3 regions of the Streptomyces sp. NPDC043812 genome follow, and region 1 is predicted to be linked to each of the others. Evidence: riboswitches for the same ligand, from Rfam matches in the RefSeq annotation. Region 1 holds a riboswitch; each other region holds the start of a gene.
The links. Region 1 has a riboswitch for cobalamin ahead of AC067Z_RS08200 (hypothetical protein). Riboswitches for the same ligand answer to the same signal wherever they lie in the genome.
Positions count from the first base shown of each region.

Region 2: linked by a shared signal. The riboswitch ahead of metE (5-methyltetrahydropteroyltriglutamate--homocysteine S-methyltransferase) and the one ahead of AC067Z_RS08200 (hypothetical protein) in region 1 are both predicted to bind cobalamin.
Region 3: linked by a shared signal. The riboswitch ahead of AC067Z_RS00310 (cobalamin biosynthesis protein) and the one ahead of AC067Z_RS08200 (hypothetical protein) in region 1 are both predicted to bind cobalamin.

Region 1 covers NZ_JBWKCY010000004.1:208,980-216,046, reverse strand. Annotated here, with positions in the region: gene AC067Z_RS08225 (FecCD family ABC transporter permease) at 1-1,117, opposite strand, end outside; gene AC067Z_RS08220 (ABC transporter substrate-binding protein) at 1,107-2,123, opposite strand; gene AC067Z_RS08215 (MFS transporter) at 2,278-3,543, shown strand; gene AC067Z_RS08210 (hypothetical protein) at 4,049-4,333, shown strand; gene AC067Z_RS08205 (PIN domain-containing protein) at 4,330-4,728, shown strand; cobalamin riboswitch at 4,992-5,113, shown strand; gene AC067Z_RS08200 (hypothetical protein) at 5,179-5,577, shown strand; gene AC067Z_RS08195 (SMI1/KNR4 family protein) at 5,758-6,300, shown strand; gene AC067Z_RS08190 (golvesin C-terminal-like domain-containing protein) at 6,373-7,067, opposite strand, start outside.
Region 2 covers NZ_JBWKCY010000011.1:182,580-189,646, reverse strand. Annotated here, with positions in the region: gene metE (5-methyltetrahydropteroyltriglutamate--homocysteine S-methyltransferase) at 1-2,077, opposite strand, end outside; cobalamin riboswitch at 2,241-2,461, opposite strand; partial or broken gene AC067Z_RS18475 (malate synthase A) at 2,696-3,202, opposite strand; gene aceA (isocitrate lyase) at 3,309-4,592, opposite strand; gene AC067Z_RS18465 (short-chain fatty acyl-CoA regulator family protein) at 4,966-6,372, shown strand; gene AC067Z_RS18460 (NUDIX domain-containing protein) at 6,625-7,067, opposite strand, start outside.
Region 3 covers NZ_JBWKCY010000001.1:55,473-62,539, reverse strand. Annotated here, with positions in the region: gene AC067Z_RS00330 (cobyrinate a,c-diamide synthase) at 1-693, opposite strand, end outside; gene cobO (cob(I)yrinic acid a,c-diamide adenosyltransferase) at 687-1,295, opposite strand; gene AC067Z_RS00320 (putative cobaltochelatase) at 1,295-3,331, opposite strand; gene AC067Z_RS00315 (cobyric acid synthase) at 3,516-5,021, opposite strand; gene AC067Z_RS00310 (cobalamin biosynthesis protein) at 5,018-5,968, opposite strand; cobalamin riboswitch at 6,059-6,199, opposite strand; gene AC067Z_RS00305 (hypothetical protein) at 6,350-6,571, opposite strand; gene AC067Z_RS00300 (inorganic phosphate transporter) at 6,584-7,067, opposite strand, start outside.

The DNA.
Region 1 (7,067 bases):
CGCCGAGCAGGGCGGTGATCACGCCCACGGGAACCTCGTGGGGCGCGAAGGCGATCCGCGCCAGGGCGTCCGTCCACACCAGGAACACCGCGCCCGCGAGCGCCGCGTACGGCAGGAGCACCCGGTGGGGCGGCCCGACGAGGAAGCGCACGCCGTGGGGGACGATGAGCCCGACGAAACCGATGGCGCCGACGGTGGCCACCGCCACGGCGGTCAGGGCCGCCGTGACCACGAGCAGCAGCATCCGGGTGCGCCGTACGCCGATCCCGAGGGACGCGGCGGTGTCGGTGCCGAAGGCAAGCCCGTCGAGGGCGTTCGAGCAGAGCCACGCGGTCAGCAGTCCCAGCGGGGTGACGACCGCACAGACCACGACCGTGTCCCAGCGGGCCGGGGCCATCGAGCCCAGCAGCCAGTGGGTGACGGCCCGCGTGGTGTCCGCGTCCGCCGAGGCCATGAGGACGAGGGAGGTCACGGCGGTGAAGAGCTGGCCGACGACGACGCCGGTGAGGACGATGCGGGCAGAGTCCAGACCGGTGCGCCGCAGCAGGACCAGGAGCAATCCGAAGGAGAGCAGCGCGCCGACGAGCGCGCCGCCGGTGACCCCGAGCGCGCTCGCGCCCACCCCGAGTACGACCACGGTGACGGCTCCCGTCGACGCGCCCGAGGAGACGCCGAGCAGGTAGGGGTCGGCGAGGGCGTTGCGGGTGACCGCCTGGAGCACCGCGCCGCACACGGCGAGCGCGGCGCCGACGAGGGCGGCCAGCAGCACGCGCGGCAGCCGCAGGTCCCAGACGAGGGAGTCCACCAGCGGGGGCAACGGCTCCACGTCGAGCCCGAGATGGGCGCCGAGAACGCGGGCGAGGCCGCTCCAGCCCACGTCGGCGGTGCCGATGCGCACGGCCGCCGTCACCGACCCCGCCAGGGTGCCGGCGGCGAGGAGGAAGAAGACCGCCTGGGCCGCCGCGGTCCGGCCGGTTCGGCTGGTTCGGCTGGTTCGGCTGGTTCGGCCGGGCTGCCCGGCCGGACCGGCCGTCATGGGCCGAGTCACCACCCGCCCGCGGGCCGCCGGCAGCAGGAGATCCGCCGGCCCCCTCCGGGTGTCCGGGTCAGCGGACATGGCCGAGGTCCTTCATGCCGTTCGCCAGCAGCCCCAGGGCGTGGACGGAGCGCACGGAGGGGTCCAGCTCGATGCCCGGCACTTCGAGGATCTTGTTGTCGCGGACCGCGGCGAGCTTGGAGATCACCGGGTGCCGGGTCATCGTGGCGCGCTTCTCGGCGGCGCTGTCGCCGGGCCGGCCGCGCTCCGACAGATCGCCGATCACGATGAAGTCCGGGTCGCGCTCGGCGACTTCCTCCCAGGAGACCTCCGGCCAGTCCTCGTTCACGTCGTCGAAGGCGTTCTTCGCGCCGACGATCCGGCTCATCTCACTGGGCAGACCGGTCCTGCCCGCCACGTACGGCATGCCGTTGAAGACGGAGTAGAGGTAGACCACGGTCGGCCGGTCCGCGCCCCGGGGAACCTCGGAGGCGTTCTCCCCGGCCTTGGCGACCGCCGCGCGCTGGTCGGCCGCGAGCTTGCCGGCCCGCTTCTCGGCGCCGAAGACCTTGCCCAGGTTCTCGTAGTCGGAGAAGAGCAGCTCGAAGGAGGTCTTGCCGGCCGGGTTGTGCTGTGGGCAGTCGACGGCGCTGACGAAGGTGGGGACTTCGAGGGCGTCCAGCTCTTCGCGGGTGCCGGCCCGGTCCTTGGTGAACAGGTCCGTGGAACCGGCGACGACGAAGTCGGGGGTGGCGGCACGCAGTTGTTCACCGGTCGCGATCTTCGGTGCGACGACCGGGACCTCGGCGTAGGCGGCCTCGTACCTGGCGGGGATCTTCGTCTTGAGGTTGGCGGTTCCCGCCATCCGGTCCTGGAGTCCGAGTTCGAGCAGGATCTCGGTCGAGGTCTGGTCCAGGGCGATGGTCCGCTCCGGCGGCTCGGCGAAGGACACCTGGCGGCCGCAGCTGGTGACGGAGGCCGCGGCCGGCTCGGCCTCCGTCCTGGAGCCGTCGCCGACTGCCGTGGAGCAGCCCGCCGTGGCGAGGGCGAGGGTCAGGGCGATGCCGAGGTGGGTGGGGTGACGCATGGGTTCTCCGGTCTGGGAGGGAAGGGCGTGGGTGTTGTCGTGCACCGGGCGGGAGTGCCGCGCTCGAAGGGTACTGTAATGGTATTCATTTTCATTAACACCCTCGGGGCGGTTCACCGAGCCGCCACCCCCGCCTCCAAGGAGCACCCGCACCGTGGCCACCACACCCGCGCCCACAGCGGCCAAGTCCGCTACCCCGCCCCCGCGTTCGGTCCTCCGCGACGCCGTGTTCCTCCGCCTGTGGGCGGGCACCACCGCCTCCGGACTTGCGACGTGGGCCCTGCCCTTCGTCCTCGGGCTCGCCGTACTGCACCGCGACCTCGGCGCGGCCGGTCTCGGGCTGGTCCTCGCCGCACGCACCGGCGGCTTCCTCGCGGCCGTCGCCGTCGGCGGCGTGCTGGCCGACCGGCACTCGCGCCGCGCGGTCGTGCTCTGGTCGGGCCTCGCGGCGGCCGTCGCCGCGCCTCTCCTCGCCGCCGGTCTCGGCCGCTCACTCGTGCTGATGACGGCGGCCGCCGCCCTCGCGGGCGCCGGACAGGGCGCCTGCCGCCCGGCGTTCCAGGCGCTCACGGCCGAGACCGTCGACCCCGGGCGCCGTCAGCAGGCCAACGCCGCCATGACCATGGCCGTACGCGGCTCCACACTCGCCGGACCCACCCTGACCGCCCTGCTCGCCGCCTTCCTCGACACCGGGACGCTGCTGCTCGGCATCGGGCTGCTCTGGCTGGTCGCCGCGCTCGTCCCGGGCAAGGGGGCCGCCGCGGAACCGGCCGCCGAGACCGGGCCCGCGCCGCGCGCCGGCTTCCGCGCCGAGTTCCTGGAGGGCATACGCGAGGCGCGCCGCCACCCCTGGTTCCTGGCCGGACTCGCCGCTCTGGTCGCGGTCATCGCCCTCGGATACTCGGCCACCAGCGTCGCGCTGCCCCTGATCAGCCGGGACCGCTACGACACCGAGTGGGTGCTGGCCGCGGCCATGACCGCGTACACCGTGGGCGCGCTCGGAGGGGCCCTGGTCATCGGCCGTTGGCGGCCGCGCTCCCAGGGCTGGGCCGCCTTCGCGGGTCTGGCCGCGTACGGCGTCGCGCCGCTGAGCCTGATGCTGCCCGTACACCCGGTCGTGGTCGTCGCCGCGTACGCCGTCGCCGGTATCGGGATCGAGCTGTTCAACGTGCCGTGGTTCACGGCCACTCAGCGCGAGGTCGCCCCGGACAAGCTGGCCCGCGTCTCCTCGCTGGACTTCCTGGTGTCCTACGGCCTGGCGCCGGTCGGCCTCGCCCTGATCGCCCCGGCGATCGCCGCGTTCGGGGTCACGGCCGTTCTCGCCGTGTGCGCCGCCGCCTGCTTCCTCGTCCCGGCCGCGGCGGCGCTGGTACCGACCGCGCGCCACTTCGGGCGGAGCGCGCGGGCGAGGACGGAATGACGGGGCGGCGAGGCCCCGGCCGGTGGTGAAGGACCGCCGCCTCCCGGCACGGGATCATGGAGAGCGGCCCGCCCGGCTCTCCGACGGCGTCGGTAGCTGGGCCGCCCAGCACTCGGAGGCGGCTTCCCGACCGGGCGAACGGCCTGGTCGGGAAGATGGCTCCCTGTTGATGACCCATCAGAAGGTGCGCAGAGCGTGCGTCAGATATGGGTCAGAAGTCGCATGAAACGCACAGGCGACAAAACCGCAGGTCAGGCGCCCTTCTCCGCAGGCTCCAGAATCGCGACGCACTCCACGTGATGCGTCACGCGAAACAGGTCCACAGAAAACATGTCGAAGGAAACCACAGGCCAGGGGCGTGCACGACGCATATCGGACTCAAGATCGATGTGCATCGTGCGCGCTACGTGCGACTTCTCGACGCACGCTGCGCTCCTACTCAAGGCCCCGCGGCCGCCGCCGAGAGGGCCTCGCCGTATAGCATTCGAAATGCCATACTCGTGTCATGGCTGACGACGACACCGACTTCCCTCCCGGCGACGGCCCCAGCAGCGGCATCTCCGTCTCCCTGACCGCCGGCACCCTGCAAGCGATCCGTGAGCGGGTCGGTAAGCGGGGCGTCTCTGCATATCTGGAGAAGGCCGCGCAGCGGCAGATCGAGCGCGACAACCTGGACGAGCTGATCGCCGACTTCGACCAGGCCAACGGCCCCGCCGACCCGGAGGCTGTCGCTGCCAAGCGGGCCAAGCTCACCGGCAGCCCCGCTTCCGATGCCGGGGCGGCCGCGTGAGCGGCGCCCTGATCCTGGACAGCGAGGGCCTGGCCAAGGCCGTACAGCGTGACCGCGAGGTCCACGAGTGGCTCACCGCCGCCCGCGACGCCGACCTTCCGGTGATCACCTCGGCCGCGGTCCTTGTCGAAGTGATCCACCCCCGAATCAATGACGCTGCGCTGAAGTGGACGCTGTCCCGTCTGCGCGTTGAGCCTGTCACCCAGGCCCTCGCCCAGTCCGCCGCCACCCTGCTGCGCGCGGCCGGCCTGCACGGCCATAAGTACGCTATCGACGCCATGCTCTGCGCCACCGCCCTCGCCCAGCCCGGCCGCGTCACCATCCTGACGTCCGACGTCGAGGACATCACCATGCTCACCACCGACCACCCACGCGTGACTGCCGAGAAAATCTGACGCGTGACGCCGCGCCAGGCCCACATCAGGGCGCCGCGATCGTGGCGCCAAGCCGTATGGTCGCAGGGGGGCTGCCGACCGTGACGAGTCGCTGGTTCCGACGTCCGTCGATCTCTTGCACAGCAGCCCCTGAACACGGCTCCGCCCCAGCCACCGTGTGCGGCACTACGGACGGTGACGTCTACGAGACAGCCTCACACCCAATCCCCCTGTTTGGCGCGTTCTCGCCCTGGCAGGATGGCGCCGCCCGAGCGATGGCGGACGAGGAAACCGGTGCGAATCCGGCGCGGTCCCGCCACTGTGACTGGGGAGCGACTTCCATGCTTGGCCACTGCCCTCGGGCGGGAAGGCCGGGAGGAGCGGCGATCCAGAAGCCAGGAGACTCACGCCATCGCGAACTCGCCGACACCGGGGCGGATTTCCCCGGAGGAGAGTGGTGACATCCCTGCCATGTCCGCAGTCCTCGACCACAGCCGCACCCCCGTCCATGGGGCCCTCGCCGACGCCCCCGTCGCCAAGCCTCCTGCCGCCTGGCTCCCCACCGTCCTCGCCGCCGGCGCGTGCGTGGTGCTGTGGGCCGGGGCCGTCTGGGCGGCCGGGCACGTCACCGTCGACCCGGTCCTCCACACCGTCGCCCTCTTCGGGCATCTCGCTGCCCTCGTCGTCGGCTTCGGGGCCGTACTCGTCATCGACTACCACGGCCTGCTGTGTCTGACCGGGCGCCGCGCACTGCCGGAGGTGCTCGATCTCGCCGCGAGTCTGCATCCGCCGGTGTGGGCGGGCACGGCCGAGCTTGTCGTCACCGGCGTGTTCCTGGGCCCCGACCTCGATTCCCCTCTCACGCGGTGAAGCAGTGACCAGCAAAGCCCAGTTCGACGCGGTGATGTCGGCCCAGAACCGGAACAGGCCGCACGGCAGCTGGGGCAAGCGGCGCAAACCGCGGAGAGCGTAGGCTCCAGCAGCCCGAGGCTACAGTAGGTGAGCCCGTTGAGTGGCATAGCAAATCCGTGCAGAGAGGGGCAGCGGGGAATGAGTGTGGTGGAGAGCTGGTCCCGCGTAATGAATCTCCTCCGGGAGCATGCTCCGGCCGATCACGCGGACCTGCCCGGCCCGGCCCCGGAGCGGATACTCGCGGCCGCCGAGGAGCGCATGTGTGTCTCATTGCCTCAGGAACTGCGGGCGTGGCTGCTGCAGAACAACCTGGATCTTCCCGAGGACGATGTGGACGACGACGTGGCCTGCTGCGGTTACGCCGGGTTCCCGGACGAGGGGAGCTTCTTTCTGGGCATCCGGGCGATGGAGAAGCTCTACGCGAACCACCCCTTGTCCGGTGGGGGCGAATGGCGCGAGGAGTGGATCCCGTTCCTCTCGGATCAGGACGGCTGGATGGGGCAGTTCATCGATGCGACGGACGGACGTATCGGCAGATGGTTCGTGGGTGAGCCCACGATCACCGGCGAGTACGCGTCATTGGCCCACTACTTCGACTCCGTGGCGGAGATGCTGACGAGGATCGGCGCGGGGGACTATCCGGTCTGTTCCGTTGTCGATGGGCGACTTGTCTGGTCGTGAGGCCGCGATGCCGTGAAACAGAAGTGCCCCCCGGAACCGAAGAACGGCCGGGGGGCACTTCTCATGGTCCGGTTACGGAGTGGGTGCGGTGAATCCGTCGAGGTCGAGCCAGTAGTCGTCGTCCTCCATCAAGCGCTGTTCCTTGATGAAGTCGCCGAACGGCCGCATCGACTGGGTGTTCTGCCAGTTCGACATCGAGGACCGACCGCACGGCTCCTTCCACGTCGGTGCAGGGGCATCCGGGCGGAGATGGAGCGTCATGGTGTCGTCGGCGTTGCGCCGGAGGTACGTCTGCACACACTCCTTGCCGCTGTAGGCGACGGGGTTGGGGCCCGCGGAGTTTCCGGCGCTCTGGGCCGCGTTGGCGAAGACGAACTCGTCACAGCTCTTCGAGTCGGTCCGTGGCTCGCCTGCCTCCAGGCTCCACATGTCGCTGAAGTCACCGGTGCCACTGTAGGTCTTCCACTGCCTGGCGCAGATGAGCTGACGGTTGCGGTCCGACTGGATCTTGCCGGAACCGTCGACGGACATCTTGTTGCCCAGGTAGGTCAGCGGCTTGCCGCTGCTGCGCTGGCCCCACTTGATGTTGGTCTTGCGCCACATCATGTCGATGTGGGCCGCGGCCCCGGGGAACTTCTGCGAGTTCATGACGTAGGTCGGCTTGTAGCCGGAGAACACACAGCCGGTACCCGCGCTGGAGACCTCGGAGTCGCAGCGGATGTCCAGCTTGGCGCTCTCGAATTCGGACGGATTCACGACCGAAGTGC
Region 2 (7,067 bases), on a different contig from region 1:
CGAGTTCGCGGGCGACCTGCATGTGGGAGCGGGCGGCCTCCAGGCTGATCACGTCGGCGTCGAGGTCGTCGATCGCCTGCACGATGTCGCCGAACTCGGCGTAGCACATGTGCGTGTGGATCTGGGTGTCCGGCCGTACGCCACTCGTGGTGAGCCGGAACGCCTCGGTGGCCCAGGCGAGATACCCGGCGTGGTCGGCGGAACGCAGTGGCAGGGTCTCGCGCAGGGCGGGCTCGTCGACCTGGATGACGGAGGTGCCCGCGGCTTCGAGATCGCCGACCTCGTCGCGCAGGGCGAGGGCGACCTGCCGAGCGGTGTCCCCCAGGGGCTGGTCGTCGCGGACGAAGGACCAGGCGAGCATGGTGACGGGGCCGGTGAGCATTCCCTTGACCGGCCGGTCGGTGAGCGACTGCGCGTAGGTCGTCCAGCGGACGGTCATCGGCTCGGGGCGGGAGATGTCGCCGGCGAGGATCGGCGGGCGGACGTAGCGGGTGCCGTAGGACTGCACCCAGCCGTGCTGGGTGGCCAGGTAGCCGGTGAGCTGCTCGGCGAAGTACTGCACCATGTCGTTGCGTTCGGGTTCGCCGTGCACGAGGACGTCGATGCCGGTCTTCTCCTGGAAGGAGATGACCTCGCGGATCTCCGCCTCGATGCGCTTCTCGTAACCGGCGGTGTCGAGGCGGCCGCCGCGCAGGTCGGCGCGGGCGGAGCGCAGCTCCGGGGTCTGCGGGAACGAGCCGATGGTGGTCGTCGGCAGCAGGGGGAGACGGAGGTGGGCACGCTGGGCCGCGGCGCGCTCGGCGTAGGGCTGGGAGCGCCGGGCGTCGGCGCCCGTGATCGCCGCGGCGCGGGCCCGCACGGCGGGGTCGCGGGTGATGGGTGATCCGGCGCGGGAGGCCAGATCGGCCCGGTTCGCGGCGAGTTCGGCCGCGATGGCGTCGGTGCCCTGACCGAGCCCGCGGGCGAGGGTGACGATCTCGGCCGACTTCTGCCGGGCGAAGGCGAGCCAGCGCCTGATCTGCGGGTCGAGGTCACGCTCGGCCGTGGCGTCCAGCGGGACGTGCAGCAGCGAGCACGAGGCGGAGACGTCGACCCGGTCGGCCAGTCCCAGCAGTGTGCCGAGGGTGGCGAGCGACTTTCCCAGATCGTTCACCCAGATGTTGCGTCCGTTGACGACACCGGCCACCAGTCGCTTGCCGGGCAGCCCGCCCGCGGCGGCGAGATCGTCGAGGTTGGCGGCGGCCGACTCGGTGAAGTCGAGCGCGAGCCCGTCGACGGGAGCCTTCGCCAGTACGGGGAGGGCGTCCCCGAGGCGGTCGAAGTAGGAGGCGACCAGCAGCTTCGGCCTGTCCGCGAGTGCACCGAGGTTGCGGTAGGCGCGGGAGGCGGCCTCCAGCTCGGCGGTGGTGCGGTCCTGCGCGAGTGCGGGTTCGTCCAACTGCACCCACTCCGCCCCCGCGGACCGCAGATCGGCGAGCACCTCCGCGTACACGGGCAGCAGCCGGTCCAACAGACTCAGGGGCTCGAAGTCCTCGGCCACGCCCGGTGCCGGCTTGGCCAGCAGCAGATAGGTGACCGGCCCGACGAGCACCGGACGGGGCGTCAGACCGAGGGCGAGTGCTTCCTTGAACTCACCGACCTGCTTGACGGAGTCCGCGGTGAAGACGGTGTCCGGCCCCAGCTCCGGTACGAGGTAGTGGTAGTTGGTGTCGAACCACTTGGTCATCTCCAGTGGGGCCACATCCTTGGTACCGCGCGCCATGGCGAAGTAGCCGGCCAGGGCGTCGGCGTCGACGGCGGCCCGGTGGCGGGCGGGGATCGCACCGACCATGACGGTGGTGTCGAGGACGTGGTCGTAGTACGAGAAGTCACCGGTCGGGACTTCGTGGATCCCGGCTGCGGCGAGCTGCTGCCAGTTCGTCCGGCGCAGATCGGCGGCGGTGGACCGGAGGGTGTCGGCGGTGACGCGGCCCTTCCAATGGCCCTCGATCGCCTTCTTCAGTTCCCGGTTCTGTCCCTGACGGGGGTAGCCGTAGACGGTGGCCGGTGCTGCCGCGGCTGCGGACTTGGTGGTCACGGAGATCTCCTTCGCGAGATGAATCCCTGAGATCCCGGGGACGGGACGAGAACGCGAAGGGTGACGAACCGGACGGAACGAGCCTGCGCCGTACAGCGCGGTCATCCGTCTGGTGTGTTCGCCGACCCGCCCTCGAGGTCACCGGGATGTCCGCGTGCGCATGTACGCACGCGGGCAACGGGCAGGTCTTCGGACTCGCGGGCTCGTCGCCGGATTCCCGGCGGCACCTACTGGCCGTCGCTTCCCGGACCTTGTCGGGCCCAGTGCGTATGACGGCGGTCGTTCCCGCTCACCGCTGCGGGGCAGTCCCGGATTCCCACCGGGTTCCCTCTTACGACGCCTCCCGCCTGGCGGACGGGGCGAACCAGCTGCACCCGCCAGCGTACGGGGCGTCGTGTCGCCGCGGAGAATCACGTCCATCATTCGGGAGGTGAGCAGAGACACGAGGGCGGCGTGCATGCAACGCCCGAGGGCGGGAAGCGCCGCACTCCGCGCTTCCCGCCCTTCCCCTGTGGGCACCCCCGCCGGCTCCCTCGGCCGGCGGAGTGGCCCGGGCCCCTCAGCCCGGGCCCACCGGGCCCCTCAGCCCGGTCGCACCAGGTCCTCAGCCGTGGTCGTACGTGTGGAAACCGCGGCCGGTCTTGCGGCCGAGGAGCCCCGCCTCCACTCCTTGCCCTCGGGGGTGGTGAAGTCGATCCGGCGCTCGACGGCGTCGAGCAGGGTGAGCTGGCCGTCGATGATGTTGTCCCAGGCGGGGGAGGTGGCGTCCTCGAAGTCCGCCATCCAGACGTCGGCGCCGGAGTTGAGGGCGTTGACGGCCATGCGGCGGTCGGGCGGGCCCGTGATCTCGACCCGGCGGTCCGTCAGGCCGGGAGCGGGCGGGGCGACGCGCCACGACGGGTCCGCGCGCACGGCGTTGGTGACCAGGGGGAAGTCGAGCGGGGATCCCGTGGAGAGGCGTATCGCCTGCCGCCGACGCTCCTTCAGGAGCTCCTGGCGGCGCTCGTCGAAGGCTTCGACGAGGCTGCCCACGAAGTCCAGGGCGGCGGGGGTGACGATCTCGTCATGACGGTGACCGGGAGCCGCGAGGACGCGGACGCGGGGGGTCAGTGCGCTGGTGGACATGGGTTCTCCTGAGCAGGGAAGCGGAGCGGGGGCGGACGGGGACGGTCGCCCGGCCCTCGCTCGGCCAGGGGGCCGGACCGGACGGACGGATGTCCGGCTGGGTGCCCTAGTGGAACTGCTCTTCCTCCGTCGACCCGGCCAGCGCGGTGGTGGAGGAGTCGGGGTTGACGGCGGTGGAGACCAGGTCGAAGTAGCCGGTGCCGACCTCGCGCTGGTGCTTGACGGCGGTGAAGCCGTGCTCCTGCGCGGCGAACTCCCGCTCCTGCAGGTCGACATAGGCGGTCATGCCGTGCTCGGCGTATCCGCGGGCCAAGTCGAACATGCCGTGGTTGAGCGAGTGGAAGCCGGCGAGGGTGATGAACTGGAAGCGGTAGCCCATCGCGCCGAGCTCGCGCTGGAACTTGGCGATCTGGTCGTCGTCCAGCGCCGCCTTCCAGTTGAACGACGGCGAGCAGTTGTACGCCAGCATCTGGTCGGGGTACTGGGCGTGGATGGCCTCGGCGAACTCGCGGGCCTGCGCCAGGTCCGGGGTATCGGTCTCGACCCAGATCAGGTCGGCGTACGGGGCGTAGGCGAGCCCGCGGGCGATGACCGGCGCCATGCCGTTCTCGACCCGGTAGAAGCCCTCGGCGGTGCGCTCCCCCGTCACGAACCGGGCGTCGCGCTCGTCGACGTCGCTGGTGAGCAGGTTCGCGGCGAGCGCGTCGGTGCGGGCGACGATCACGGTCGGGACGTCGGCGATGTCCGCGGCGAGCCGGGCCGCGTTCAGGGTGCGGATGTGCTGGGCGGCGGGCACGAGGACCTTGCCGCCGAGGTGACCGCACTTCTTCTCGGAGGCCAGCTGGTCCTCGTAGTGGATGCCCGCCGCGCCCGCGGCGATCATCGCCTTGGTCAGCTCGAACGCGTTGAGCGGGCCGCCGAAGCCCGCCTCGGCGTCGGCGACGATCGGTGCCAGCCAGTCCGTGGTGTCCGTGCCGCCCTCGGCGGTCGCGATCTGGTCGGCGCGCAGCAGGGCGTTGTTGATCCGGCGCACCACCTGCGGGACGGAGTTGACCGGGTACAGGCTCTGGTCGGGGTAGGTGTGGCCGGCCTGGTTCGCGTCGGCGGCGACCTGCCAGCCGGACAGGTAGATGGCCTGCAGCCCCGCCCTCACCTGCTGGACGGCCTGGCCGCCGGTCAGCGCGCCCAGCGCGTGGATGTAGTCCTGCTCGTGCAGCTGACGCCACAGCCGCTCGGCGCCGCGGCGGGCCAGGGTGTGCTCCTCGCGGACGCTGCCGGACAGCCGCACGACGTCCTCGGCGGTGTACGTGCGCTCGGTGCCCTGCCAGCGCGGGTCCGTCGCCCACCGCTGCGCGAGCTCCTCGGCCGCCTTCGTCGTCGCCTCTGCCATGACCTTCACCGTCTCTCTCGGTTGTCTTGACTGCCAATCACCGCACCGGTACGCAACGGGATGGCACTGTGTGTCTCGAACGTGAGGTGGACCCGCCGGACCATCGCTGCGGAGCTGAGCAATGCTGCCGGTCAGTGTGGCGCCACGTCCGGGATCTCCGACGTCAGGGCAGTGAATCGCGCCCGGTTGGTGCGCCTGCTGTCGAAGGCCCGGCGGGCCGTGCTTGAACCTTGACACTGGCACTGAGTGCCATCAACTGGGGACGCATGCCAACTTCTGCGAATCTCCCCCCGGCTTTTGCCAACTTTGCCAAGGGTGGAATCGGTGCCGCGTCGCGTACGCTGACGACCTCCCGACCACGAAGGAGCGCGCGGTGAGCAAGACCTACGCGGGTGCGCGGCTGCGGCGGCTTCGCGAGGAGCGCCGGATGAGCCAGGCGGAGCTGGCCCGCGTCCTGGGCATCTCGCCGAGCTACCTCAACCAGATGGAGCACGATTCCCGCCCCCTCACCGTGCCGGTACTGCTCAGGCTCACGGAAAGCTTCGGCGTCGACCCGGGCTTCTTCTCCGAACGCGACACCACGCGGCTGGTGGCCGACCTGCGGGAGGCGCTGACGGGCGAGATCGCCGAATCCCGGGTGTCCCCGTCCGACCTTGCGGATCTGGCCTCGCGGATGCCCGCGGTCGCGCAGGTCCTGTTGGACCTCGGCCGCCGCAACCAGCTTCTGTCCGAGCGCCTCGCGGCAGCCGCTGACGGCCGGGACACGGCCCATGAGGGGCCACGCACACCCCACGAAGAGATCCGGGACTTCTTCTACCACCGCCAGAACTATCTCCACGCCACCGACCTCGCGGCCGAGCGCCTGGCCGAGGAGATCGGCATCCACCCCGGCGACGTCGTACGGGCCCTCACGTCACGTCTGGCCGATGTCCACGGCGTCCGTCTCACCGCGGAAAGCGGTGACCACCTGCACCACTACGACGAGACGACCCGCACCCTCCACCTGTCCGCCGGTCTGCGTCCCGGACAGCGCGCCTTCCGCATGGCCACCCAACTCGCCCTGCTCGAGTACGGCGACGAACTCGACCGCCAAGCGGCCGAGGACTTCCCCATCGGCACGCCCACCCACGCCCTGGCCCGCATCGGCATCGCCAATTACTTCGCCGCCGCGCTGATCCTCCCGTACCGGGCATTTCATGCGGCGGCCGAAGAGGTGCGCTACGACATCGAGCGCCTCACCGACCGCTTCGGGCTCGGCTACGAGACGGTCTGCCACCGCCTGAGCACCCTCCAGCGACCGCGCCTGCGCGGTGTGCCGTTCTCCTTCGTCCGGGTCGACCGCGCCGGGAACATGTCCAAAAGGCAGTCCGCGACCGGCTTCCACTTCTCCCGGGCCGGCGGCACCTGCCCGCTCTGGAACGTCTACGAAGCGTTCGCCGCACCCGGCCGCATCCACGTCCAGGCCGCTGAAATGCCCGACGGGCAACGCTACTTGTGGACCGCCCGGGCCGTCACGCGCCACCGGGGCGGATGGGGCCAGCCGGGCAAGACCTTCGCCATCGGCCTCGGCTGCGAGATCCGCCACGCCCACCGGCTCGTCTACTCCGACGGGCTCGACCTCGACAGCCCCTCCGTCGCCACGCCCATCGGCATGGGCTGCCGTGTCTGCGAACGGCTCGACTGCCCCCAGCGCGCCGCGCCGCCTCTTGGCCAACCACTGAGGATCGACAAGAACAGCAGCACCTTCGTCCCCTATCCGGTGCGGGCTGCCACGCCGTGACGGTGGGCTGATCGCGGGTGTACCCGGCCTGCTGGAGCCGGTCCCGACCCTCGATTGGTTCTCTCCAGTGCAGTTCGCCGGCTACAAGGTGATCCAGGGGAGTGCGGTCGTCATCCGCGGTTGGCGGTGCTGTGCTCTGAGCGCGGAGGTCGGTGACCGCAACGCCGGAGCGGCAGCGGACAGGGCGGCTTGCTCATCCGCGGAGAGCGTCGCCGGTGAGTCCTGAGGTTGCCTCCCTGCCCCTGCTGCGCTTCAGCGCCATCCATCCAGGGAGACGTCGGGGCCGTCACCGAGGTAGCGCCGTAGCGCGCTGGAGGTGGTGTCCACGAAGGCAGCCGGGATGGCGCCTGCGTCAACCCAACGGACCTGGGAGTGCTTGCGGGGTTCACGGTTCTCGGGTTCGCCGGTCCATTCGTGGGCGGCGAAGACGACCGTGAGGAAGCCGTTGGGTGCCTCGACGCCCCAGGCGCCGTGGATGACGTGGGCGACCTTCAGCGACTCGGGCTTCACGGTGAGGCCCGTCTCCTCGTAGAGCTCGCGGACTGCGGTTTCGGTGATGGGCTCGCCCGGCTCACTCTTGCCGACCGGCAGGTCCCACATCCCTTGGGCGAACTTGGCGTTCTCGCTGCGCTGGAGAAGCACGACGCGGTTGGTTGCCTTGTCGTGGACGATTACGGCCGCGACCAGCAGGGTCA
Region 3 (7,067 bases), on a different contig from region 1:
CCGCGGCGCACTCCTCGCGAGCGCCAGCAACGCATCCAGGTCGCACCCGGCCCGTACCTGCTCCGCCATCGCCGCGATCGCATCCACCGCCTCGACCCGCCGCTCGGCGACCGGTACGAGCCCAAGATGGCGCGAGGGCGTCGCGACATCGCCCGCCCGCCGCAGCGCTCCCAGCACCGGTACGCCCGAACCGCCCAGCGCCTCCCGCAGCAGATGCTCATGACGGTCGGTGGCGACCTTGTTGAGGATCACGCCCCCGATCCGTACCTCCGGATCCCACGACGCGAACCCGTGCACCAGCGCCGCGACCGACCGCGACTGCGACGACGCGTCCACGACCAGCACCACTGGCGCCCGCAGCAACTTCGCGACCTGGGCGGTCGAGGCCAGCTCGCCCTGATCTGCGGCACCGTCGTACAGCCCCATCACGCCCTCGACGACGGCCAGTTCGCTGCCGCCGGCGCCGTGCGCGAACAGCGGTGCGATCAGCTCCGTACCGCACAGATACGCGTCGAGGTTGCGGCCCGGCCGCCCGGTGGCCAGCGAGTGGTAACCGGGGTCGATGTAGTCCGGTCCCACCTTGTGCGGCGACACCGCCAGACCACGGCCGGCGAATGCGGCCATCAGACCGGTCGCGACCGTGGTCTTGCCCGCGCCCGAGGACGGCGCGGCGATGACGAGACGTGCTACCACTCGATGCCCCGCTGGCCCTTCTGACCCGCGTCCATGGGGTGCTTGACCTTCGACATGTCGGTGACCAGGTCGGCGAAGTCGATCAGCTTCTGCGGCGCGTTGCGGCCGGTGATCACCACATGCTGGGTGCCGGGCCGGGCGCGCAGCACCTCGATCACCTCGTCCGTGTCGATCCACCCCCAGTGCAGCGGGTACGCGAACTCGTCGAGGACGTACAGCTTGTGCGTCTCGGCGGCCAGGTCCCGCTTGACCTGCTCCCAGCCCTCGCGCGCCTTGTCCTCGTTGGACTGCTCGCCCTCGGCGGGGGCACGCTGGATCCACGACCAGCCCTCGCCCATCTTGTGCCAGGCGACGGTGCCGCCCTCACCGCTCGCGCCCAGCACCTTGAGCGCGTTCTCCTCGCCGACCTTCCACTTCGCCGACTTGACGAACTGGAACACGCCGACCGGCCAGCCCTGGTTCCAGGCGCGCAGCGCGAGCCCGAACGCGGCGGTCGACTTGCCCTTGCCGATTCCCGTGTGCACGAACACGAGCGGGCGGTTGCGGCGCTGGCGGGTGGTGAGCCCGTCGTCGGGTACGACGGACGGCTGTCCCTGAGGCATCAGGCGGCCCTTCTGGTGGTTGCGGTGACGTTCCGGACGTCCTTGACGAGGCTGGCGATCGAGTCGGCGCGCAGCTCGTCGAGGGTGACGGCGGTGCCGCCGAGTTCGCCGGCGAGCGTGCCGGCCAGACCGAGCCGGACGTACCCGGACTCGCAGTCGACGACCACCGCGGCGGTGCCTTCGGCGGCGTGCAGGCGTGCGGCGCGCTGCGCGAGGGCGAACGCGTCACCGCCCCCCGACGCCGTCGCGCGGCCGTCCGTGACGACGACCAGCAGCGGGCGGCGCGACGGGTCGCGCAGACGTTCCACGCGCAGCGTGTCGTGTGCCTTCAACAGCCCGGCGGCCAGCGGCGTACGGCCGCCCGTCGGCAGTGATTCGAGACGGGATGCGGCCGCGTCCACAGACGACGTCGGCGGCAGCGCCAGCTCCGCGTCCTTGCCGCGGAAGGTGATCAGCCCGACCTTGTCGCGCCGCTGGTAGGCGTCCAGCAGCAGCGACAGCACCGCCCCCTTGACCGCGCTCATCCGCTGCCGCGCCGCCATCGAGCCCGAGGCGTCGACCACGAACAGCACCAGGTTGCCCTCGCGCCCTTCGCGGACCGCCTGCCGCAGGTCGTCCCGGCGGACGACCAGCCCGCGGCCGTTGCGGCCGCGGGCCCGCTGATGGGGTGCTGCGGCTTGCACGGTCGCGGCCAGGTGCAGTTTGGTGAGCGCCCCGCGCGGCCGCCGTGCTCCGGTCGTACGGCCGTGCTCGGTACGCGCCCGGGACCTGCGCCCCGCCGCGCCCTCGCCGAGACCGGGCACGCTCAGCATCTTCGTACGGAACGGCTCCGAGGCCCGGACGGGCTGCTGCTCGCCGCGTCCGGCCCCTGGCGCGGGCGAGGGAGCCGCCTGCTGCTCGTCCGTGCCGGTGGCCTCGGGCGACGCCTCCGGCCCCTGGTCCTGCGGGGGCACGCCGCCCCCGCCGCCGGGGCCGCCGTCCCCGTCCGGTCCGGGGTCCGGATCAGGGTCCGGATCGGGCTCGTCGCCGCCGAACTCGTCCAGCGTCTCGTCGAGCTTGTCCTCGTCGAGCCCCGGCGCGTCGAACGGATTGCGCCGCCTGCGGTGCGGCAGCGCCAGCAGGGCGGCCTGCCGGACGTCCTCCTCCGCGACCTCGTCCCGCCCGGCCCAGGCGGCCAGCGCGGTGGCCGTCCGCGCCATCACGATGTCGGCGCGCATACCGTCCACCTCGAAGGCCGCACAGGTCGCGGCGATCTGACGGAGCGCCATGTCGCCCAGCAGCACGTTGGGCAGCAGTTCCCGCGCGGCCACGATCCGAGCCCGCAGCGCCGCCTCGTCGTCCGCCCAGCGCGCCGCGAAGGCCGCCGGGTCGTCGTCGTACGCCAGCCTGCGCCGTACGACCTCGACCCGCTGGTCGGGGTCACGGGACGCGGCGACCTCCACCGTCAGCCCGAAGCGGTCGAGCAGCTGCGGCCGCAGCTCGCCCTCTTCGGGGTTCATGGTCCCGACGAGCAGGAAGCGGGACGCGTGCCGTACGGAGACACCCTCACGCTCGACGTACGAGGCACCCATGGCCGCGGCGTCCAGCATCAGGTCGACGAGGTGGTCGTGCAGCAGATTGACCTCGTCGACGTACAGGATCCCGCGGTGCGCGTCCGCGAGCAGCCCCGGCTCGAACGCCTTCACGCCCTCCGCGAGTGCCCGCTCGATGTCGAGCGCGCCGACGAGCCGGTCCTCCGAGGCGCCGACGGGCAGCTCGACCATGGGAGTCGGCCGGCTTGCCACCCCGCCACCCCCGTGGGGTCCGTCGGGGCAGTCGGGGTCGGGAGCGGCCGGGTGACAGGAGAAGCGGCAGCCGGGGACGACGTCCATGGCAGGCAGCAAAGCGGTGAGGCCGCGCACGATCGTCGACTTGGCGGTGCCCTTCTCACCGCGGACGAGCACACCGCCAACCGCCGGACTGACCGCGTTGAGCAGCAGGGCCAGCCGCAGATCGTCCATCCCGACGACCGCGGTGAACGGATAGGGGGTGCTCATCCTTTGATCACTCCTTCGTTGAGGTAGGCCGAGTTCGGCCGCGGCGGTGTTCGAGGCGTGGGGCTCCCGGGCGGAGCCCCGGTGCGGGACGGGGGTATCGCCCACGCCGCCGGGCGCAGGGCGAGGGCGGGGTGGGGAACACGCACGCCGCAGGCGCCACCCGCGCCCACGACCCGCACGCCCCTCACGGCGCTCCCGGCGGCACGAACGGCAACCCCGCCGGCGCCCCGCGCTCGATGAGGGCGAGCAGCGCATCCGTGTCCGCGTGTTCCTCGATCAGATCGCCCAGCCGGTCCAGCTGCTCCTCCCGGAGCATCCCGAAGCTCGTGTCCGGCGCGGGCACGAACCGCCGGCCCGCCTGCGCCGCCACCTCCCGCAGGAACACCCGCCGGAAGCCGTCGCTCTCCAGCGACCCGTGCCAGTGCGTGCCCCACACCGCGCCGACGCGGCAGCCGTCCAGGAAGGGGTCGCCGCCCCGTACTTCGGCGACACCGTGATGGATCTCGTACCCCTCGACCCGCTCGCCGAGCGCTTCGCCGACCGGCCGCGCAAGGGTCTTCTCGCGCGCGAACCGGACCCGTACCGGCAGTAGTCCGAGCCCTTCGACCTGCCCGGCCCTCGACTCGACGTCGTCCTCGATGTGCTCGGCCAGCGCCTGGAAGCCGCCGCAGATGCCCAGTACCGGCCGGCCCTCCGCCGCGCGCCGCGCGATCGCGTCCGCCAGCCCGCGCTCCCGCAGCCAGGCCAGTGCCTTCACCGTCCCGCGCGTGCCCGGCACCACGACCAGGTCGGCGTCCACCAGCTCCTCCGCGCGGTCCACGAACCGCACCACGACGCCGGGTTCGGCCGCCAGCGCGTCCACGTCGGTGAAGTTCGACATCAGCGGCACGGCGCACACCGCGATCCGCAGCACGTCCTCGCCGACCGGCGCAGCGACCGTGGACTCGCGTACCGCACCGCGCAGGGACACCCGCAGACCGTCCTCCTCGTCGATGCCCAGCCCGTGCGCGTACGGCAGGACACCGAACGTCCGCCGGCCGGTGAGCCCGAGCAGCATGTCCAGGCCCGGCTCCAGCAGCGTCACATCACCCCGGAACTTGTTGACCAGATAGCCGGCGACGAGCTCCTGGTCCTCCGGAGCCAGCAGCGCGGTCGTGCCGAAGAACTGCGCGAACACCCCGCCCCGGTCGATGTCCCCGACCACCAGCACCGGCAGCCGGGCCGCCCGTGCGATGCCCATGTTCACGATGTCCGTGCGCCGCAGGTTGATCTCGGCCGGACTGCCCGCCCCCTCGCAGATCACGGCGTCATACGTGCCCCGCAGCTCGTCCAGGCACGCCATGACGGGTTCGAACAGCTCCCGCTGCCTGTTCCCGTGGTACCCCTTCGCGCTCATCTCGCCGACGGGCTTGCCCATCAGCACGACCTGGCTGGACCGGTCGCTGCCGGGCTTGAGCAGCACAGGGTTCATCAGCGCGCTCGGCTCGACGCGGGCGGCCTGCGCCTGCATCGCCTGCGCCCGGCCGATCTCCGCACCCTCCCGGGTCACGAACGAATTGAGGGACATGTTCTGCCCCTTGAAGGGCGCGACCTTCACGCCCTGCCGCACCAGCCATCGGCAGATCCCGGCGGTCACCACGCTCTTCCCGGCGTCCGACGTCGTCCCCGCGACCAGCAGTCCGCCGCTCATGTACGCCGTCCCCTCATGGCTCCGCGGACGAGCCGCGCACCCGCGCAGGCCGCCAGCGTCAGCACTCCGATGCGGCGCGACAGCCGCACCGCGCGGTCGATGTCGCCGAACTCCACCGCTCGTCCGCCTCCGTTGAGCACCGGCCGGTGCTCGACCCGCCCGCCGTAAGAGAGGGTCCCGCCCAGCCGTACGCCGAGCGCCCCGGCGAACGACGCCTCCACAGGGCCCGCGTTGGGGCTCGGATGCTTCGCCGCGTCCGCGCGCCAGGCGCCCATGGCCCCGCGCGGGTTCGGGCCGGCGACGGCCGCGAGCGCGGCGGTGAGCCGGGCACCCGGCCAGCCGGCCACGTCGTCCAGCCGTGCGGAGGCCCATCCGTACCGCAGATGGCGGGGTGACCTGTGGCCGACCATGGCGTCGAGGGTGTTGACCGCGCGGAAGCCGAGCAGCCCCGGTACACCCGCGACCGCGCCCCACACCAGGGCGCCGACAACGGCGTCGGAGGTGTTCTCGGCGACGGACTCGACGACGGCGCGGGCGATCTGCTGCTCGTCGAGGGACTGCGGATCGCGCCCGCACAGATGAGGCAGGCGCTCGCGAGCGGTGTCGATGTCCCCGGCCGCCAGTGCCTCGCCGATGGAACGTCCCTCGCGGCCCAGGGAGGTGCCCCCGACGACGGCCCACGTGGCGGCGGCGGTCAGCGCGACCGACGCGGCGGGGGAGCGGCGCACGGCACGGGACGCCAACGCCCCGACGGCGACGGCGCCTCCGGCGCAGACGGCGGTGTGCAGGGCGCCCCAGCCACGGTGGTCGCGCCACAGCATGCGCTCGACGGCACCGGCCGCACGCCCGAAGGCAGCGACGGGATGGCCCCTGCGGGGGTCCCCGACGAGGAGGTCACCGGCGAGACCGGCGGTGGCGCCGTACACGAAGATCCGGTCGGCACGCATGGGGTCAGCGACCTCTGGGGTGGTGTCCGACGGGCAGGGCTGAACTGCAGCCAGGCATGGTGACGAGTCCTCACTCAGGGTCCGCGCCCTGGTTCGACGTGACCGGCGGTGAGAGTTCCTGGCTCCCCGGGACCTCCCGGGTGACAGTGGCGGGACCGCGCCGGATTCGCACCGGACTTCCTCTTCTGCCGCCGTATATGGCCCCGGCAGTCCACCACGCCCGCGAACGCCCGTCAACTCACCCTTGACCTGCGGCGGGACAGTGTGCCGAGCCCCACACCGGGCGTCCGCCGGGCGGCATACGAAAGCCGGGACGGAGGTCCCCGAGGGGGCTCCGGCCCGGCTTCCGAACGGGTCGTGCGGTCGTCGGCCGACGACCGGTCAGACGACGATCAGATAGATCCCGTACGCGACGGCCGCGGCGCACAGCGCGAAGCAGGCGTACGCGGCGGTTCGGGCCATGGACGCCGAGCCGCCGTTCGCGCTCGCCGACTCGTGCTTGGTCAGGCCCACGATGCCCAGGGTGAACAGGCCCACCAGGGCGACGGTGGCGACGAGGCTCACGCCGAACACGGAGCCGAGAGCTGCCCAGTCGATCTTCATGCTGCTGATTCCTTACACCGTGGCCGGACGGGCCGGCTCGGGCTCGGCCGGGGCCGGGATGGTGGTCTTGAGCTCGCCCGCCGGCGGCGGGGCGACGGCCGCGATGGCGGTGGTGACGATGCCCGCGGGCTCGTCGGCCGCGGTCTCCGTCTCGTTGACGTTGGTGTGGTCGACGACCTGGCGGCGGGAGACGAGCCAGATCGCGAGGCAGGAGGCGACGAGGAACACGGCGACGGCCGCGACGCCCCAGTCACCCTGCTTGGTGACGAACTCCGAACCCGCGGCGACCAGACCCGCGGCCGGCAGGGTCAGACCCCAGGCCACGAACATCCGGGTCGCGGTGGACCAGCGGACCACACCGCCCTTGCGGCCGAGGCCCGCGCCCATCACCGCGCCGGAGCACGAGTGGGTCGTGGAGAGCGAGAAGCCGAGGTTGGAGGAGGCGAGGATGACGCTGGCCGCGCTGGTCTGGGCGGCGAAGCCCTGCTGCGGCTGG